2 regions of the Streptomyces sp. CA-142005 genome follow, and region 2 is predicted to be linked to the other one. Evidence: riboswitches for the same ligand, from Rfam matches in the RefSeq annotation. Region 2 holds a riboswitch; the other holds the start of a gene.
The links. Region 2 has a riboswitch for glycine ahead of gcvT (glycine cleavage system aminomethyltransferase GcvT). Riboswitches for the same ligand answer to the same signal wherever they lie in the genome.
Positions count from the first base shown of each region.

Region 1 (3,397 bases), 4.5 Mb from region 2:
CGTCTCCGGGCCCGCGGCCGGCTGCATCGGGTGGTTCGGCAGGTACGGCGCCAGGTGCGAGCGGACGCCGACCGGGCCGACGCCGGGGCCGCCGCCGCCGTGCGGGATGCAGAAGGTCTTGTGCAGGTTCAGGTGCGAGACGTCACCGCCGAAGTGGCCCGGCTTGGCGAGGCCGACCAGGGCGTTGAGGTTGGCGCCGTCGACGTACACCTGGCCGCCGGCCTCGTGGACCTGGGCGCAGATGTCGGCGACGTGCTCCTCGAACACGCCGTGCGTGGAGGGGTAGGTGATCATCAGCACCGCCAGCTCGTCACGGTACTGCTCGATCTTGGCGCGCAGGTCCGCGACGTCGATCTCGCCGTCCTCGGCGGTCTTGACAACGACGACCTTCATGCCGGCCATCACGGCGCTGGCGGCGTTGGTGCCGTGCGCGGAGGACGGGATCAGGCAGACGGTGCGCTGCTCGTCCCCGTTGGCGCGGTGGTAGCCGCGCACGGCGAGCAGACCGGCCAGCTCGCCCTGCGAACCGGCGTTCGGCTGCAGGGAGACCTTGTCATAGCCGGTGACCTCGGCGAGACGTTCCTCCAGCTCGCGGATGAGCGTGAGGTAGCCCTCGGCCTGCCCGGCCGGGGCGAAGGGGTGCAGCTGGCCGAACTCCGGCCAGGTGACCGGCTCCATCTCGGTGGTCGCGTTGAGCTTCATGGTGCAGGAGCCCAGCGGGATCATGCCGCGGTCGAGCGCGTAGTCGCGGTCGGCCAGCCGGCGCAGGTAGCGCAGCATCGCCGTCTCGGACCGGTGCTGGTGGAAGACCGGGTGGGTGAGGTACGTGTCGGTGCGCAGCAGCTCCTCGGGCAGGGTGTCCTCGGCCGTCGCCTCCAGCGCCTCGATGTCGCCCTCGACGCCGAAGGCGGACCACACGGCGGCGACCTGGGCCCGCTTGGTGGTCTCGTCGCAGGCGATCGAGACCTGGTCGGCGTCGACCAGGTGCAGGTTGACGCCGTGCTCCCGGGCGGCGGCGACGACCTCGGCGGCCTTGCCGGGCACCCGCGCGGTGAGGGTGTCGAAGAACGCGCCGTGCACGATCTCGACACCGCCGGCCTTCAGGCCCGCGGCGAGGATCGTGGCGTACCGGTGCGTCCGCCGGGCGATGGTCTGCAGGCCCTCGGGGCCGTGGTAGACGGCGTACATGCCGGCCATCACGGCGAGCAGCACCTGCGCGGTGCAGATGTTGCTGGTCGCCTTCTCCCGGCGGATGTGCTGCTCGCGGGTCTGCAGCGCGAGCCGGTAGGCCCTGTTGCCGTCGGCGTCGACGGAGACGCCCACGAGACGGCCGGGCAGGCTGCGCGCGAACTTCTCGTGCACCGCCATGTAGCCGGCGTGCGGGCCGCCGAAGCCCATCGGCACACCGAAGCGCTGGGTGGTGCCGACGGCGATGTCCGCGCCCAGCTCGCCCGGCGAGGTCAGCAGGGTCAGCGCGAGCAGGTCGGCGGCGACGGTGACGAGCGCGCCGAGCTCGTGCGCCTGGTCGATGACCGGCTTGATGTCGCGTACGGCACCGGAGGCGCCCGGGTACTGGATCAGCACGCCGTTGATCTCACGCGCGGCGATGTCGGCCGGGATGCCCTCGCTGAGGTCGGCGACGACCACCTCGACACCGGTCGGCTCGGCGCGGGTCTGGATGACGGCGATGGTCTGCGGCAGCGCGTCCGCGTCGATGAGGAACAGGCCCTTCTTGTTCCTGCCCATGCGCCGGGACAGCGCCATGGCCTCGGCGGCCGCGGTGCCCTCGTCCAGCAGGGAGGCGCCGGAGGTGGGCAGCCCGGTGAGGTCGGCGACCATCGTCTGGAAGTTCAGCAGCGCTTCGAGGCGGCCCTGGGAGATCTCCGGCTGGTACGGGGTGTAGGCCGTGTACCAGGCCGGGTTCTCCATGACGTTGCGCAGGATCACCGGCGGGGTGAAGGTGCCGTAGTAGCCGAGGCCGATCATGGAGTCGAGGACCTGGTTGCGGTCGGCGAGCGAGCGCAGCTCGGCGAGCACCTCGGCCTCGGTGCGGGCGCCCGGCAGATCCAGGGCGTCGGCGTTCTTGATCACATCCGGGACCGCCGCGGCGGTCAGCTCGTCCAGCGAGCCGTAGCCGACGTGCGCGAGCATCTTGGCCCGCGCCTCCTGGTCGGGCCCGATGTGGCGCTGCTCGAACGGGATGCCCGCTTCGAGCTCCGAGAGCGGAATACGATGGGCGGTCATTGCGGAGGCCTCCTGGTCTGACGCGACCTTCGAGGGCACCACGGCGCGGGTGCCCGGACGGCCTCCCCCTCTGTCATCTCAACCTGAGAGCTTCACCGGGGCCTTGAAGTCCCGGTTTTCACCGTCGGTGAGAGCGGAAGCCGTCGACACCCGCCCTGCTTTCCAGAGTGACCTCGTCCGTGCGGTACGTGAGCCTGAGAGATTCCGGGGAGGATTTGCTCCTTCGGCGCCTCCGAGGTGGTCGGAGGACTCTCCCGCACGGGGTCAGCAGCCGCTGTCAGCCTACCAGCGAGGCCGGCGCGCGAGCCCTCGAGTGGCCGCCTCCCTGAATCTGCTCTTTCGTAGTGCTTACGGATGAGTTGCGACCACGTGGAGGGAGAGGGACCGTGCAGACCGAGATCGATCCGCGCAACCTGATCGGCCGCAAGGCGTTCGACCGCAACGGCACCAAGATCGGCACCATCGACGAGGTGTACCTCGACGACGCGACCGGCGTACCCGAGTGGGCGGCGATACGCACCGGCCTGTTCTCCCGCGACGCCTTCGTCCCCCTGGAACCGAGCGAGCTGATCGAGGGCTCCCTCCACGTCCCGTTCGACCGCGCTCTGATCAAGGACGCCCCCGACTTCGGCGTGGGCCGCCATCTCTCCCCCGAGCAGGAGCTGCAGCTGTACCACCACTACGGCCTGGACGTGGCATCACCTTCCGCGGCCCCGGACCACGACTTCGGCAAGCTGGCGGGTTCAGAGGAGACGTGACCTTCTCCGGGGTCCGGGTCGGGCGGGTGGGAAGGATCCGAGACCAACGGCAACGGATCAGCGGACTCCAGCGCGGGATCATCGACAGAGAACGTCCGCACCCGCCCCGGAGCGGACTGCGGCGTCTCGAACCGCACGGTGACCCGCCCCAGCCCACTCCCCTGCACCCACCCGTGGCCGTACTCCGCATGCCTTACGTCCTGGCCTGCCCGCCAGTGACGTTCAACCGGCTCCGGCCGCTCCAGAACGGACTCCGTCTCACTCCTCTCCGGCTCCTCCGCCGGAGGTGACGGCATGGCCTGCGCGAACAGGTCCTCCTGGGTGTAGTCGGCGAGCCCGGAGACACCCACGCCCAGCAGCCGTACCCCACCCGTGGTGTCCACGGAGTCCAGCAG
Region 1 is NZ_CP192078.1:2,215,916-2,219,312, forward strand. It holds gene gcvP (aminomethyl-transferring glycine dehydrogenase) at 1-2,244, opposite strand, end outside; glycine riboswitch at 2,417-2,511, opposite strand; gene ACQPXS_RS10650 (PRC-barrel domain-containing protein) at 2,631-3,002, shown strand; gene ACQPXS_RS10655 (DNA polymerase IV) at 2,924-3,397, opposite strand, start outside.
Region 1: another riboswitch for glycine. It lies ahead of gcvP (aminomethyl-transferring glycine dehydrogenase); the one in region 2 lies ahead of gcvT (glycine cleavage system aminomethyltransferase GcvT).

Region 2 (3,397 bases):
CGGCGGAGAGCAGGTCGGCCGGCTCCTCCGCGACGCGCACCTTGAACAGCCAGCCGCCCTCGAAGGGGGCGGAGTTCACCAGCGACGGGTCGTTGACGACGTCCTCGTTGATCTCGGTGACCTCACCGGTGACCGGCGAGTACAGGTCGGAGACCGACTTGGTGGACTCCAGCTCGCCGCAGGTCTCGCCCGCGGTCACCGTGGAGCCGACCTCGGGGAGCTGGGCGTAGACGACATCGCCGAGCGCGTTGGCCGCGAACTCGGTGATGCCGACCGTCGAGACGCCGTCCTCGGCGGCCGACAGCCACTCGTGCTCCTTGCTGTAGCGCAGCTGCTGGGGGTTGCTCATGGCCTGAATTCTCCTGTACGCGCGGGAGTGCTGATGAAGGGGGGACTGCGGAAGCCGCTGTGAGCAGCGGAAACGTGCGCGGGGTCACACAGTGACCGCGCCCAGTGTCTACTTCTGGCGCTTGTAGAACGGCAGCGCCACGACCTCGTACGGCTCATGGCTGCCCCGGATGTCCACGCCGACGCCCTCGGTGCCCGGCGCCGCGTGCGCCGCGTCGACGTAGGCCATGGCGATCGGCTTGCCCAGGGTGGGGGAGGGGGCGCCGGAGGTGACCTCGCCGATCACCTCGCCGCCGGCGACGACGGCGTACCCGGCACGCGGCACCCGGCGGCCCTCGGCGATCAGGCCGACGAGGACGCGCGGCGGGTTCTGCTCGGCCCTGGCGGCGGCCTCGGTGAGCGCCTCGCGCCCGACGAAGTCGCCTTCCTTCTCGAACTTCACCACCCGGCCGAGCCCGGCGTCGAAGGGGGTGAGCGAGGTGGTCAGCTCGTGCCCGTACAGCGGCATGCCCGCCTCCAGGCGCAGGGTGTCCCGGCAGGACAGGCCGCACGGGACCAGGCCTGCGCCCTCGCCGGCCTTGGTCAGCGCCTGCCACAGCTCGACCGCGTGCTCGGGCTTCACGAACAGCTCGAAGCCGTCCTCGCCGGTGTATCCGGTGCGGGCGATCAGGGCCGGGACGCCGGCGACCGTGCCGGGCAGGCCGGCGTAGTACTTCAGGCCGTCCAGGTCGGCGTCGGTGAGGGACTTCAGGATGCCGGGGGACTCCGGGCCCTGGACGGCGATCAGCGCGTAGGCGTCCCGGTCGTCGCGCACCTCGGCGTCGAAGCCGGCGGCGCGCTCGGTCAGCGCGTCCAGCACCACCTGGGCGTTGGAGGCGTTGGCGACGACCATGTACTCGGTCTCGGCGAGCCGGTAGACGATCAGGTCGTCCAGGATGCCGCCGTCGGCCTGGCAGATCATGGTGTAGCGGGCGCGGCCCACGCCGACGGTGGCGATGTTGCCGACCAGGGCGTAGTCGAGGAGGGCGGCGGCCTCCGCGCCGGTGACGGTGATCTCGCCCATGTGGGAGAGGTCGAAGAGACCCGCCTTCGTCCGCACGGCGAGGTGCTCGTCGCGCTCGGAGCCGTAGCGCAGCGGCATGTCCCAGCCGGCGAAGTCGGTCATCGTCGCACCGAGCGAGCGATGCACGGCATCGAGCGCGGTGTGACGGAGTTCGGTACTGCTCATCGGTCGGTCGTCTCCCAGGACGCAGCGGGACGGGCGAGGAACGTTCCTCCCCATCTGTCATCGGAACCTGAGAGGTTCGCCACGACCGCCACCGGGACGATCACGGCTTGCACCTTGGGTGGAGCCACTGACGCAGCGGCCCGCTTTTCAGATGTGCCTCGCCCGCGCGGTAACGGGGCCTGAGAGATTCAAGGGAGGGACTTGCTCCTTCGGCGCCCCAGCGAAGGCTGCTGGGGACTCTCCCGCGCGGATTCAAGCGGCCGGTATGCAGTTGGCGGCCACATCATTGCACGGCGAGCGCCCTTTTGTAACCGACCTGTGGCACGACCCGGACCCTGCAGGCGACATCCTCCATTACCTTCTCTTTGCGTACGGCGGGAACGAATATTACCGAGCAGGCAGGGGAGGACGACCACGGTGAACAGGACTCCGGTGTACGCCACCGTCACCACCGGCATCGCGGTGCCGGGGCAGCGCCCTGCCCCGGCCGCGGTCGTCCGGGACCTGCGCGACCGGGCCGGCCACGGCCCGCGCGCCCTGCTCTTCGGCCCCCGCGACCTGGTCGTGATCACCGGCCTGCCCGGCAGCGGCAAGTCCACCCTGATGCACCGCGCGGTCGCCGGCCGCCGCGTCGACTCCCAGGACACCCGCGACCGCTGGGACGCCCGCGCCCCCCGCCTCCTCCCCTACGCCCTCTACCGCCCCCTGGTCCGCCTCGCCCACTACGCCGGCCTGCGCCGCGCCCTGCGCACCGGCGAGGGCGTCGTCGTGCACGACTGCGGCACCCAGCCCTGGGTGCGCGCCTGGCTCGCCCGCGAGGCCCGCCGCCGGGGCGGCACCCTCCATCTGCTCCTGCTCGACGTCACCCCCGAGACCGCGCGCAAGGGCCAGCGCGAGCGCGGCCGGGGCGTCTCGGCCTACGCCTTCCGCCGTCACCGCCGGACGACCGCCCGGCTGCTCGCGGCGGTCGAGCGCGGTGAGCTGCCCGCGGGCTGCGGCGCGGCGGTGCTGCTGGACCGGCCGGCGGCGGACGCCCTCCAGCGGATCGCCTTCGTGGGACGAGGCTTCACAAGGTGAGGCCCTGTCACAGCCACCCGCTAGCCTTCATGGACACAGCAGTGGTTCCCAGCAGGCGGTAGGCAGATGGACTTCCCGGCGGACATTCCCGCGGACTTCCCGGCACAGGCGCACCCCCAGCCGCACGGCGGCTGGCCCGGCAACGAGCTGGAGGAGGTGCTCTCGGCCTCCCTCGGCATACCCGCGGCGGCCGGCCGGATCATCGAGGTGCTGGGCCGCAGCCTGCTCTGGATCCCGCTGCCCAACGGCGGCGGTCCGGACAGCGGCCCGCTCGACCTGCCCTCGCTGGACATCGAGGGCCAGGCGTACGTCCCGGTGTTCAGCTCCGAGGAGCAGCTGCGCCAGGCGGCCGGCCCCCACATGCCGTACACCATCGCCCCCGCCGTGGAGTTCGCCCGCGGCCTGCCCCCGCAGATCGGCCTCGCGGTGAACCCCGACGCGCTGGTCGGCATCCCGCTCCCGCCCGCGGCGGTGGCCGAGCTGTGCCGGATCGGCCGTACCCCGCTGGACGGCCCGAACACCGGCGCCCGGGTCCGCCTCTTCGAGCCCGACTGGCAGGACGACCCGGTCGACTTCCTCTCCGCCGCGTCCGCCGAGTTCGCCGGGACCGGCGTGGTCCGCACCGCCCGCCGCTGCCTGGCCGCCATCGAGACGGACGACCCGGTCATGTTCGTGGGCGTCGAGCTCTCCCAGTGGGAGGGCGACCTGCGCAGCCTCCCCCTGCAGGCCCTCGGCAAAGCTCTC
Region 2 is NZ_CP192078.1:6,753,037-6,756,433, forward strand. It holds gene gcvH (glycine cleavage system protein GcvH) at 1-349, opposite strand, end outside; gene gcvT (glycine cleavage system aminomethyltransferase GcvT) at 458-1,576, opposite strand; glycine riboswitch at 1,621-1,733, opposite strand; glycine riboswitch at 1,734-1,831, opposite strand; gene ACQPXS_RS31605 (AAA family ATPase) at 1,994-2,653, shown strand; gene ACQPXS_RS31610 (enhanced serine sensitivity protein SseB) at 2,720-3,397, shown strand, end outside.